Regions from separate parts of the Streptomyces sp. NPDC006265 genome, predicted to be linked through region 2. Evidence: riboswitches for the same ligand, from Rfam matches in the RefSeq annotation. Region 2 holds a riboswitch; the other holds the start of a gene.
What was found. Region 2 has a riboswitch for cyclic di-AMP ahead of ABZ281_RS30830 (transglycosylase SLT domain-containing protein). Riboswitches for the same ligand answer to the same signal wherever they lie in the genome.
Positions count from the first base shown of each region.

Region 1: linked by a shared signal. The riboswitch ahead of ABZ281_RS25825 (NlpC/P60 family protein) and the one ahead of ABZ281_RS30830 (transglycosylase SLT domain-containing protein) in region 2 are both predicted to bind cyclic di-AMP.

Region 1 is NZ_JBEXSH010000350.1:151-5,825, forward strand. It holds gene ABZ281_RS25825 (NlpC/P60 family protein) at 1-1,110, opposite strand, end outside; cyclic di-AMP (ydaO/yuaA leader) riboswitch at 1,118-1,291, opposite strand; gene pcrA (DNA helicase PcrA) at 1,606-4,083, shown strand; gene ABZ281_RS25835 (M23 family metallopeptidase) at 4,181-5,675, opposite strand, start outside.
Region 2 is NZ_JBEXSH010000476.1:480-6,154, forward strand. It holds gene ABZ281_RS30825 (polyprenyl synthetase family protein) at 1-620, opposite strand, end outside; cyclic di-AMP (ydaO/yuaA leader) riboswitch at 1,130-1,299, shown strand; gene ABZ281_RS30830 (transglycosylase SLT domain-containing protein) at 1,303-2,082, shown strand; gene ABZ281_RS30835 (HAD family hydrolase) at 2,046-2,894, opposite strand; gene ABZ281_RS30840 (GNAT family N-acetyltransferase) at 3,087-4,151, shown strand; gene ABZ281_RS30845 (glycosyltransferase) at 4,173-5,516, shown strand; gene ABZ281_RS30850 (polysaccharide deacetylase family protein) at 5,600-5,675, shown strand, end outside.

The DNA of each region.
Region 1 (5,675 bases), on a different contig from region 2:
CACGTACGTGCCGGGCTTCGGGGCGTGGATCATCATGCCGTTGCCGATGTAGATCCCGACGTGGGTGACGTCGTCGTAGAAGAAGACCAGGTCACCGGGCTGGGCCTGGGAGAGCGGGACCGTGGTACCGACGTTCACCTGGTCGTAGGTCGTGCGCGGCAGGGTGACGCCCGCGGCCTTCCAGGCGGCCTGGGTGAGGCCGGAGCAGTCGTAGGAGCCGGGACCGACCGCGCCCCACACGTACGGCTTGCCGATCTGGGCGCGGGCGAAGGCGAGCGCCTTGTCGGCCTTGGTGGCGTACGAGGAGTCGGCCGGGGCCGTCGACGAGCCGGAGTCCGACGAGCCGGACGAGGAGGACCCGCTGTCCTGCTGCTGGGCGGCCTCGTCCTGCGCCTTCTGCTGTGCGGCCTGCTGCCGGGCCAGCTCGTCGGCCTTGCGGGCGGCCTCCGCCCGCTTCTCCCGCTCGATCGCCGCCAGCCGGGCCTTCTCCTCGGCGGTCAGCTTCGACATCAGCTCGCGCGCGTCGGCGAGCTTGCGCTGGACGGTGGCCTTGGCCGTCTTCAGGCCGTGCTGCGAGTCGGTGAGCGTCTCGAGGCTCTCGGTGGCCTCCTGGCGCTTCTTCATCGTCTCGGACTGCTGCGTGACGTAGTCGTCGACCGCGACCTTCTGGCGGCCGGTCATCCGGTCCATCAGCTGGGTCTGGTCGAAGTAGTCCTGCGGGGTGTCCGCGAGCAGGAACGTCGCGGTGTCCGGGGCGGCGGCGCCGGTGCGGTACTGGGCGGAGGCGAAGGAACCCAGCTCCTCGCGCGCCTCGTTGAGCTTCTGGGTGCGCTCGGCGACATCGTCGAGGAGGGTGTCGACGTGCTTGCGCTGCTTCGCGGTCTTCTCCTTGGCCGCGTTGTACTTGTCGGTCGCCGACTCGGCCTGGCGGTACAGGTCGTCGACCTTCTTCTCGACTTCCTCCAGGCTGGGCTTGTCGTCGGCCTCGGGGGCGGCGTTGGCCGACTGGGACAGCAGGGCCACGGAGGTGAGGGCCGCCGTTGCGAGGGCGGGGGTCCGTATGCCTGCCACGCGCGTACCCGTAGGACGCGACTTGCGGTGCGACGCCAAGGGAGGCGACTCCTTCCACGTTCCGCCTACCGAGTTAGCTGTCGGGTTCGGGCGGGTGGTTCGGAAGGTTTGCCCTACGGCCGTCTCCGCGCAGGGAGGCGGGCCGATTCACCCCAGGTTCACGGTTGGGTCCCCGGCTCCGGCTGCCGCTGCGGCACACCGGACTCGGCGGAGGCCGCGCGGCCCGGCGACGTTCGCCGGTGGGGGTCATGCGGCCTGGTCGCACCGTAGCCAACTCGTGTGGCCCCTGTGAAGGTTGATGGGCGATATGCCCGATACATTTTCGTGACCTCACTCATGAACGTTGCCGACAGTGAGCGATCGCGGGGGATTGGTCACGAGTCATCCCCAATTGCAGAGGGTGTGGCAGGCCGTGATCATGCGGTCATGGAGGGCGACATTGCGCCGCCGGGCGGTCGGCGGGAGCCCGGGTGCGGGGCGATGTTCTCAGGGCGGCGGCGGGCTGTCAGTGGGGCGCCCTAGACTCGGAGAGCGATGAGCAGCCTCTTTGACGACAACTTCCTGGCGAACCTCCAGGCCCAGCGGGGCCCGGCCGACGAGCCCCCGCCGCCACCCGAGGACGATCACGTACCGGAGCCGATTCCGGACGATCTGTTCGGCGGGAAGTTCGACGCGCCCCCGGACCGGGACGCCTACTACCGGGACGGCGCCCCCCGCCCGGTGATCGACTCCGCCGCGCTGCTGGAAGGGCTGAACGACAACCAGCGTGCCGCCGTCGTCCACTCCGGCTCCCCGCTGCTCATCGTGGCCGGAGCCGGCTCCGGCAAGACCCGTGTGCTCACGCACCGCATCGCCCACCTGCTCGCCGAGCGGGACGTGCACCCGGGCCAGATCCTCGCGATCACCTTCACCAACAAGGCCGCCGGCGAGATGAAGGAACGCGTCGAGCAGCTCGTCGGCCCGCGGGCCAACGCCATGTGGGTCATGACGTTCCACAGCGCGTGCGTGCGCATCCTGCGCCGGGAGAGCAAGAAACTCGGCTTCACCTCCTCCTTCTCGATCTACGACGCCGCCGACTCCAAGCGCCTGATGGCCCTGGTCTGCCGCGACCTGGACCTCGACCCCAAGCGCTTCCCGCCCAAGTCCTTCAGCGCCAAGATCAGCAACCTGAAGAACGAGCTGATCGACGAGGAGGACTTCGCCGCCCAGGCCACCGACGGCTTCGAGAAGACCCTCGCCCAGGCCTACGTCATGTACCAGTCGCGGCTGCGCGAGGCGAACGCCCTCGACTTCGACGACCTGATCATGACGACGGTCAACCTGCTGCGCGCCTTCCCGGACGTCGCCGAGCACTACCGCCGCCGCTTCCGCCATGTGCTGGTGGACGAGTACCAGGACACCAACCACGCCCAGTACGCCCTCGTCCGCGAGCTCGTCGGCACCTCCGAGCACGCCGTCGACGTACCGCCCGAGGCCGAGGTCCCGCCCGCCGAGCTGTGCGTGGTGGGCGACGCCGACCAGTCGATCTACGCCTTCCGCGGCGCGACCATCCGCAACATCCTCCAGTTCGAGGAGGACTACCCGGACGCGACGACGATCCTGCTCGAGCAGAACTACCGCTCCACGCAGACGATCCTCACCGCCGCCAACGCGGTCATCGAGCGCAACGAGTCCCGCCGCCCCAAGAACCTGTGGACCAACGCGGGCACCGGCGCCCGGATCACCGGCTACGTCGCCGACACCGAGCACGACGAGGCCCAGTTCGTCGCCGAAGAGATAGACCGCCTCACCGACGCCGGCGAGGCCAAGGCCGGCGACGTCGCCGTCTTCTACCGCACCAACGCCCAGTCCCGTGTCTTCGAAGAAATCTTCATCCGCGTCGGCCTGCCCTACAAGGTCGTCGGCGGCGTCCGCTTCTACGAGCGCAAGGAGGTCCGGGACGTCCTGGCCTACCTGCGCGTGCTGGCCAACCCCGAGGACTCGGTGCCGCTGCGCCGGATCCTCAACGTTCCCAAGCGGGGCATCGGCGACCGCGCCGAGGCGATGATCGACGCCCTGTCCCAGCGGGAGAAGATCAGCTTCCCGCAGGCGCTCAAGCGCGTCGACGAGGCCTACGGCATGGCAGCGCGCTCCACCAACGCCGTCAAGCGGTTCAACACGCTGATGGAGGACCTCCGCACCATCGTCGAGTCCGGTGCCGGACCGGCCACGGTGCTGGAGGCCGTCCTGGAGCGCACCGGCTACCTCGCCGAGCTCCAGGCCTCCACCGACCCGCAGGACGAGACCCGGATCGAGAACCTCCAGGAACTCGCGGCCGTCGCAATGGAGTTCGAGCAGGAGCGCGGCGAGGAGGAGCAGAGCACCCTGTCCGACTTCCTCGAACAGGTCGCGCTGGTCGCCGACTCCGACCAGATCCCCGACGAGGACGGCGGCGACGGCGTCATCACCCTGATGACACTCCACACCGCCAAGGGCCTCGAATTCCCGGTCGTCTTCCTGACCGGCATGGAGGACGGCGTCTTCCCGCACATGCGCGCCCTCGGCCAGGCCAAGGAGCTGGAGGAGGAGCGGCGCCTGGCCTACGTCGGCATCACCCGTGCGCGGGAGCGGCTCTACCTGACCCGGTCCACGCTGCGCAGCGCCTGGGGCCAGCCCTCCTACAACCCGCCCTCCCGTTTCCTGGAGGAGATCCCGCCGACCCACGTGGAGTGGAAGCGGACGGGAGCGACCGCCCCCGCGTCCTCCGGGCCGGTCTCGGCGGTGGCGGCCTCGCTGTCGTCGTCCCGCTCGCGCTCGTCGGCGTCGGGCGCCTCCGGTTTCGCCACGCGCCGCACCGCCGAGAAGTCGGTGGTGTCCCTGGCGGTCGGGGACCGGGTCACGCACGACCAGTTCGGGCTCGGGACCGTCGTCGGGGTCAAGGGCACGGGCGGCAACGCCGAGGCGACGATCGACTTCGGCGACACCAAGCCGAAGCGGCTGCTGCTGCGGTACGCGCCGGTAGAGAAGCTGTAGCGGCGTGAGGTGACCCGGTGGGCCCCTGCGCGCTCGACGCGGGCGGGGGCTGCCGGGGCGTTACTCGATACGGGCGGGGACGGCGGCTGCCGGGACGCTACGTCGGGTCGATGCCGTGGCTGCGCAGCCACGGGAGCGGGTCGATCGCCGAGCCGCCGCCCGGGCGCACCTCGAAGTGCAGGTGCGGGCCGGTGGAGTTGCCGGAGTTGCCGGAACGCGCGATCGGATCGCCGGCCTTCACGGTCGTACCCGAGGGGACCGTGTAGGTGGAGAGGTGGCAGTACCACGTCTCCGTGCCGTCCTTCGCGGTCAGGATCAGCATGTTGCCGTACGCGCTGTTCCACTGCGTGCGGACGGTGCCGTCGGTCGCGGCCATCACGGTCGTGCCGTACGAGACGGGGAAGTCGATGCCGGTGTGCAGGGACATCCAGTTGATGCCGGACTGCCCGTAGTAGGCGCTGAGTCCGTGCCGCGCCACCGGCAGGGCGAACTTGGGGCGCAGCCGCTCCTTGCGGGCCGCCTCCTCCGCCGCCCTCTTCTTCTCGGCCGCCTGCTGGGCCTTGAGGTCGATGCGCTCCTGCGTACGGCTGGCCCGGTCGGCGAAGTCGTCGGCGCCGGCGGACAGGCTCTGCAACTGCGTGTCCAGCTTGTTGTTGGCGGCGGCCGGCTTGACCGGCTGCGCGTCCGCCGCGGTCGTCTGCGCCTGCGCGGCGCCGTCGTCGGAGAACGTGCCGACGGAGGCGGCGGCGATCCCGGCGACACTCATCACACACGCCGAGGGCACCGCGATGGTCATCAGCGCCGAGCGCTTGGGGGGCGTACGGCGGCGGGAGCGGGACCCGGCGCGCGAGGCCGCCCGGGAGGACGGGGCCGGAGTGACGTCCTCCGCGCCGTCCAGCAGCGGGGCGACGACGGGCAGTTCGCCGGGGGCGGCCGGCTCACCGCCGTCCGCGGCGGGGTCGCGGTAGTCCGTCCCGGCGGATTCGTCGTACGTGACCTGGTCGAAGGTCGCGGTCTCGAGCTGGTCGAAGGTTTCGGCGGGGTGCTCGTACGCGTCGGGGGCCGGTGCGGCGGTGCCGTCGGAGTTCCACTGCGTCGCGTCGTAGGCGCCCGTGTCGAAGGTCTGCGTGCCCCACTCCCATTGCTGGGTGTGGTCGGCGGGGCTGCCGGCCTGGTCGGGCTGGAGCCAGGAACCGGCGTCCCACTGCCCGGTGGCGTCGGGAGACGGCGCCTGGGAGGGGATCGCCGACATCGGCTGCTGCTCGGCCGTCCAGGAGGTCGTGTCGTAGACGCCGGTGTCGTAGGAGGCGTGGTGCTGGGCCGCGTAGGCGTCGTAGTGCACGTTCTCGTGCGTGCCGGTGGCCCAGTGGCCGGTGTCGTAATTGCCCGTGTCCTGCCCGCGGCCCGGCATGTCGCCGAAGAGGGGGTCGGTCGCGAAGCTCGCGGTGGCGTGCCCGGTGGCGTCGAAACCGGCACCGTGGGTACCGGTGACCTGGGCACCGGTGGCGTCAAAACCGGTGGCGGTGTAGTCGCCGCACGTGGTGAAGTCGCCGTGCTGGGCTTCCTGGGTGCCGTACGACGCGTAGTGCGCG
Region 2 (5,675 bases):
TGGGTCAGGACGTCCACGACCGTCTCGTCGGCGCCGGACATCATCGCGCCGAACCGGCACGACACCGCGACCAGCGAGCCGGTCTTGCCGCCCAGCACGTCCAGGTAGTGCTCGACGGGGTCGCGGCCGTCCTGCGGTCCGGCCGTCTCCAGGATCTGGCCGGTCACGAGGCGTTCGAACGCCTCGGCCTGCACCCGCACGGCCTCCGGGCCGAGGTCGGCCAGGATGTGCGAGGCGCGAGCGAAGAGGAAGTCGCCGGTGAGGACCGCGACCGAGTTGCCCCAGCGGGTGTTCGCGCTCGCGACGCCGCGGCGCACGGCGGCCTCGTCCATGACGTCGTCGTGGTACAGCGTGGCGAGGTGGGTCAGCTCCACGACGACGGCCGACGGCACGATGCCGGGCGCGTAGCGGTCACCGAACCGGGCGGAGAGCATCACGAGCAGCGGGCGGAACCGCTTGCCGCCGGCCCGCACCAGATGCTGGGCGGCCTCCGTGATGAAGGGCACCTCACTCTTGGTGGCCTCGAGCAAGCCTTCCTCGACAGCCGTCAATCCGGCCTGGACATCGGCCTCCAGAGCCTGGTCCCGCACGCTCAGCCCGAACGGCCCGACGTCGGTCACGAGGGGTCTCCTGTCTGCTGTGTCTGCCGGTGATTACGCGGATTGTCGATAGGTCGCTGCCCTCACTCGAGCCAGCGTATCCGGTCACGTTTCGATCACCGCCAGCGCCCATGGTTACAGGCCGGGCGGTATCCGATCACGACCGTTATGTTTTCGATCAACCTATAAGAATAGATATATATCGACTCACCCGGGGGTAGCGAGTTATGCACGATTTGACGCGTTGAGTCGGCGAATTCCCCTTGGCGGGAATTGTCCTACGGGCTTGTGATCAGTGAGTTGAATCACTCCTTCCTCTTTTCCCCCTCCCCGCGACAGCGACCCCTAACACCTTCCCCCGAAAGCCAGTTGAGCCTTGGCTACCGCAAAGGATCAAGCGGCCCAAACGCTCCCGACCAAGGTCAAGCGCGCGATATGTGACTGAGGTGCTTGTTCCCGACATGTGCTCTCGCATACGTTCCGGCCCTGTCCGGCGGACGCCCAATCCTGCCGCCGCCCGGACTCCCCACTTAACCGACTCACTCACGCAGGGCAGGAGCGGGGGACCCAGGTAAGTCGCCGGTCCGCACAGCGGCACGGCTCGGGGTGAAGCCGCGCACGGCACACAGCGCCGTACGCGGCCGGGCACCTCCCGGCCCGAACCCGACAGCTCACCTCGCAGGCGCCGGAGAGGAACATGGCCATGGCCGGACGAGGCAAGCACCGTCGCCCCAGAACCAACCCGCTGACCCGAGGCTTCATCGCCGCCGGTACCGGCGGAGCCGCACTCACCCTGCCGCTCCTCGGCGCCACCCACGCGAGCGCCGCCGAGCCGCAGAGCGCACCCGTCGCCGCACAGTCCGTGCCGCAGGCGGCCCAGCCCGCCAAGTCCCTCACGTACACCGTGGTCAAGGGCGACTCGCTCGCCCGCATCGCGGACAGGTACGACGTCTCGGGCGGCTGGAAGCAGCTCTACAAGGACAACCGCACCGCCGTCGGCGACAACCCGAAGCTGATCCACCCGCATCTGAAGCTGACGGTGAAGACCACCAAGACGAGCGCCGCGAAGAAGACGGCGACCAAGTCGTCCGCCCCCGCCAAGCCGGCCGCCAAGCCCGCCGGCGGCGTCGCCCAGGCCACCCAGGCGTCCGCGAAGACCTACGCGAACAACCTCGACGGGTGGATCCGCGAGTCGCTGGACATCATGGCGCAGAAGGGGATCCCGGGCTCCTACGACGGCATCTACCGCAACATCATGCGCGAGTCGTCCGGCAACCCCCAGGCCATCAACAACTGGGACTCCAACGCCGTCGCGGGCACCCCGTCCAAGGGCCTGCTCCAGGTGATCGACCCGACCTTCGCCGCCTACCACGTGGCCGGCACCTCCTTCGACCCGTACGACCCGGTCGCCAACATCACGGCGGCCTGCAACTACGCGGCCGACCGCTACGGCTCGATCGACAACGTCAACGGCCCGTACTGAGCGGTCCCGCCCAGCAGTCGCTCGAGGACGACGGCGATGCCGTCGTCCTCGTTCGACAGGGTGACCTCGTCGGCCACGGCCTTGAGTTCGGGATGGGCGTTGGCCATCGCGACGCCGTGGCCGGCCCAGTCGAACATCGGGATGTCGTTGGGCATGTCGCCGAAGGCGATGGTGTCGGCCGGCCGCAGCCCCAGATGCTCGGCTGCCAGCGCCAGACCCGTGGCCTTGGTGATCCCGCACGGCTGGAGCTCGACGGTGCCGGGCCCCGACATCGTCACCGTCGCCAGTGAGCCGACCACCGAGCGGGCCGTCGCCGCCAACTCGTCGTCCGTCAGAAGGGGATGCCGCAGCAGCACCTTGCTGACGGGCTCGAGCCACAGCTCGTCGCGCCGGTCGACCCGTACGGCGGGCAGGGTCGGGTGCGGCATCAGATAGCCCGGCTCGATCAGCGTGAGCCCGTCGACCCCGTCCTGGTCGACCGCCGCGTACACCTGCCCCACCTCGGCCTCGATCTTGCCGAGGGCGGTCTCGGCCAGTTCCCGGTCCAGGGTGATGGACCACAGCAGCCGGTCCGCGCCGGCGTCGTACACCTGCGCGCCCTGCCCGCACACCGCGAGCCCCGTGCACCCGAGGTCGTCCAGGAGCGGCCGCACTCTCGGCGCCGGCCGGCCCGTCACCACGAGGTGCTGGGCACCGGCGTCCGCCACCCGCGCGAGCGCGGCGAGGGACCGGTCGGAGAGGGTGTCGTCGCCGCGCAGCAGCGTCCCGTCCAGGTCGGTGGCGATGAGTGAATATGCGATGGATGCGGCCATGATCAGAGAATACGGACAGTACGGCCCTTCGTTTCATCGCTCGGTGGACGCCGATTGCCCGGTTGAAGGCCTCTGCACCAGTTGGCAACAACATGCTCCACTACCTACCCATGGGGCCGCATAGAGCGGTACCTTCCAAGTGTCCAGGGGGGACTTGATCGGGGGGTCAGGTTGAGCAGTGGGCGCATTCGCGTGGCTGGGCCCGGGGAGCTCGGCGAAGGGGAGAGGGAGCGCTGGCGTGCGCTGCGCGCCGCTTCCGAGGCACCGCGCAACCCTTTCATGGAGCCGGAGTTCACCGAAGCCGTCGGCCGGGTCAGGCCCGGGGCCCGGGTCGCCATGGTGTACGAGGGGCCGGAGCCGGTCGGCTTCCTGCCCTACGAGCGGGGCCCGTTGGGCCAGGGCCGGGCGATCGGGCTCGGCGTCTCGGACGCGCAGGGCGCGATCCTGCGGCCCGGCCTCGACCTGGAGACGGGCGAAGTGCTGAAGGCCTGTTCGCTGTCGAGCTTCGCCTTCGACAATCTGGAGGCCGAGCAGCGGCTGTTCGTCCGGTACGCGGCCGAGGAGTACGCCACCTACGTCATCGACGTGGAGAAGGGCTACGAGACGTACCAGTCGGTGCTGCGTGCGCAGTCGCCGAAGTTCCTGAAGACCACGCTGGCCAAGGAGCGCAAGCTGGGCCGGCAGGCCGGGGAACTGCGCTTCGTGTTCGACGAACGCGATCCGGCCGCGCTGCGCACGCTCATGGGGTGGAAGTCCGCGCAGTACCGCAGGACCGGCCGCCGGGACCGGTTCGCCCAGGAGTGGATCACCCGGCTCGTCGGGCAGCTGGCCCGGACCCGGGCGCCGGAGTGCAGCGGCACGCTGTCCGTGCTGTACGCCGGTGAGCGGCCCGTCGCCGCGCACTTCGGGCTGCGTTCGGCCTCGGTGCTGGCCTGCTGGTTCCCGGCCTACGACCCGGAGTTCGCCAAGTTCTCGCCGGGTCTGGTGCTGCACCTGCGGATGGCCGAGGCGGCGGCGGCCGACGGCATCGGCACGCTCGACCTGGGAAGGGGCGCAGCCGAGTACAAGGACGCGCTGAAGACGGGCGAACTGCCCGTGTACGAGGGTGCGGTGACCCGTCCTGGGGTGGGCGCGGCACTGCACTGGCTGAGCCACGAACCGTCGCGCCGCGCGCACAGCTTCGTCCGCGGCAGGCCCCAGCTCGCGGCGCTGGCCGCGCGGACGCTGAAGGGCGCGGCTCGGCTGCGCCGTACCTGACTTCACGAGGGGGGTGGGCGCATGGCCCGTTCGGCGCGTGCGCAGGAGGAGATACGGCGGTTCCTGGGCATCGGGGCGGTGCAGGTCGCCGAGCTGGACCTCGACGGTGACGAGGCGGTGCTCAGACCCGGCCCGGGGGGTCCGCCCGTGACGCACGGAGAGGTGTTCGTGCTGGTCAGAAGGGGCGGTCGGCCTGTGGGCACGCTGCTCGGGCGGGTACCGGAGGGGGCGGATCCAAAGGTCGTGCTGACGGACCGGGCACGGGCGGAGTGCGGGCCGGCCGTCGTCGGCGGACCCGGGGAGCCGCCGTTCACGACCGTCGTCGTCGCGACCCGGGAGCGGGCCGGGCAGCTGGCCCGGGCGCTGGACTCGCTGCTGGCGCAGGACCATCCGCGGTTCGAGATCGTCGTCGTCGACAACGCGCCGGTCACGGACGAGACGCGGGAGCTGATCGAGCGGAAGTACGCCGAACGCGTGCGGTACGTCTGTGAGCCCGTTCCGGGGCTCGCAGCCGCCCACAACGCCGGGCTGGACGCCGTGCGCGGCGAGGTGGTCGCCTTCACCGACGACGACGTGGTCGCCGACCCGCGCTGGCTGACCGAGCTGACCGCGCCCTTCGCCGCCGACGCCGGACTCGGGTGCGGCACCGGGCTGATCCTGCCGGCCCGGCTGACGACCCCGGCCCAGGTGCTGCTGGAGAGCCACGGCGGCTTCGCGAAAGGCTTCACTCCAAGGACGTACGACCCCGCGCGTCCGCCGGGCGACGAGCCGCTGTTCCCGTTCACGGCCGGGCGGTTCGGCTCCGGCGCGAACATGGCGTTCCGGACGGCGGTGCTGCGTTCCGTCGGCGGTTTCGACCCGGCCACCGGGGCCGGCACGGCGGCCCGGGGCGGCGACGACCTCTACGGCTTCGTCCGCGTCCTGGCCCAGGGCCACCGACTGCACTACACGCCGTACGCCCTGGTGTGGCACCACCACCGGGAGACCTGGCGGGACCTGGAGACCCAGGCCTACGGCTACGGCGCAGGGCTCACGGCGTACCTCACCGCGGTGCTGGTGAACCGACCCGCGCTGGTGCCGGCGTTCCTCGCGAGGCTGCCCCGCGGCCTCGCCCACGCCCGCACGCTGACGGCGGTGCGCGAGACGGACGCGGCGGACGGCACCGGCACGCCGGGCGACCATGACGAGCGGACGCATCCCTGGCCGCGGCGGCTGTCGCGGTTGCAGCGCAGGGGGATGGTCTACGGGCCCCTCGGCTATCTGCGGGCGCGGTACGCGCTGCGCGCGGCGGTTCGGGAGAAGACAGCTCAGCGGGCGAAGACAGCTCAGCGGGCGAGGGCGAAGACCGCTCAGGGGGCGAGATGACGACGTCGGCACGTGCGCGTGGTGAGGGACCGATAGCGTCCTCGGACACCCCGGCCATCCCCGTTTTCCTCTACCACGCCGTGATGGACGACCCGCCCGAGTGGATCGCCGAGTTCACGGTCACGCCACGGCAGTTCGCGGCACATCTCGACGTCATCG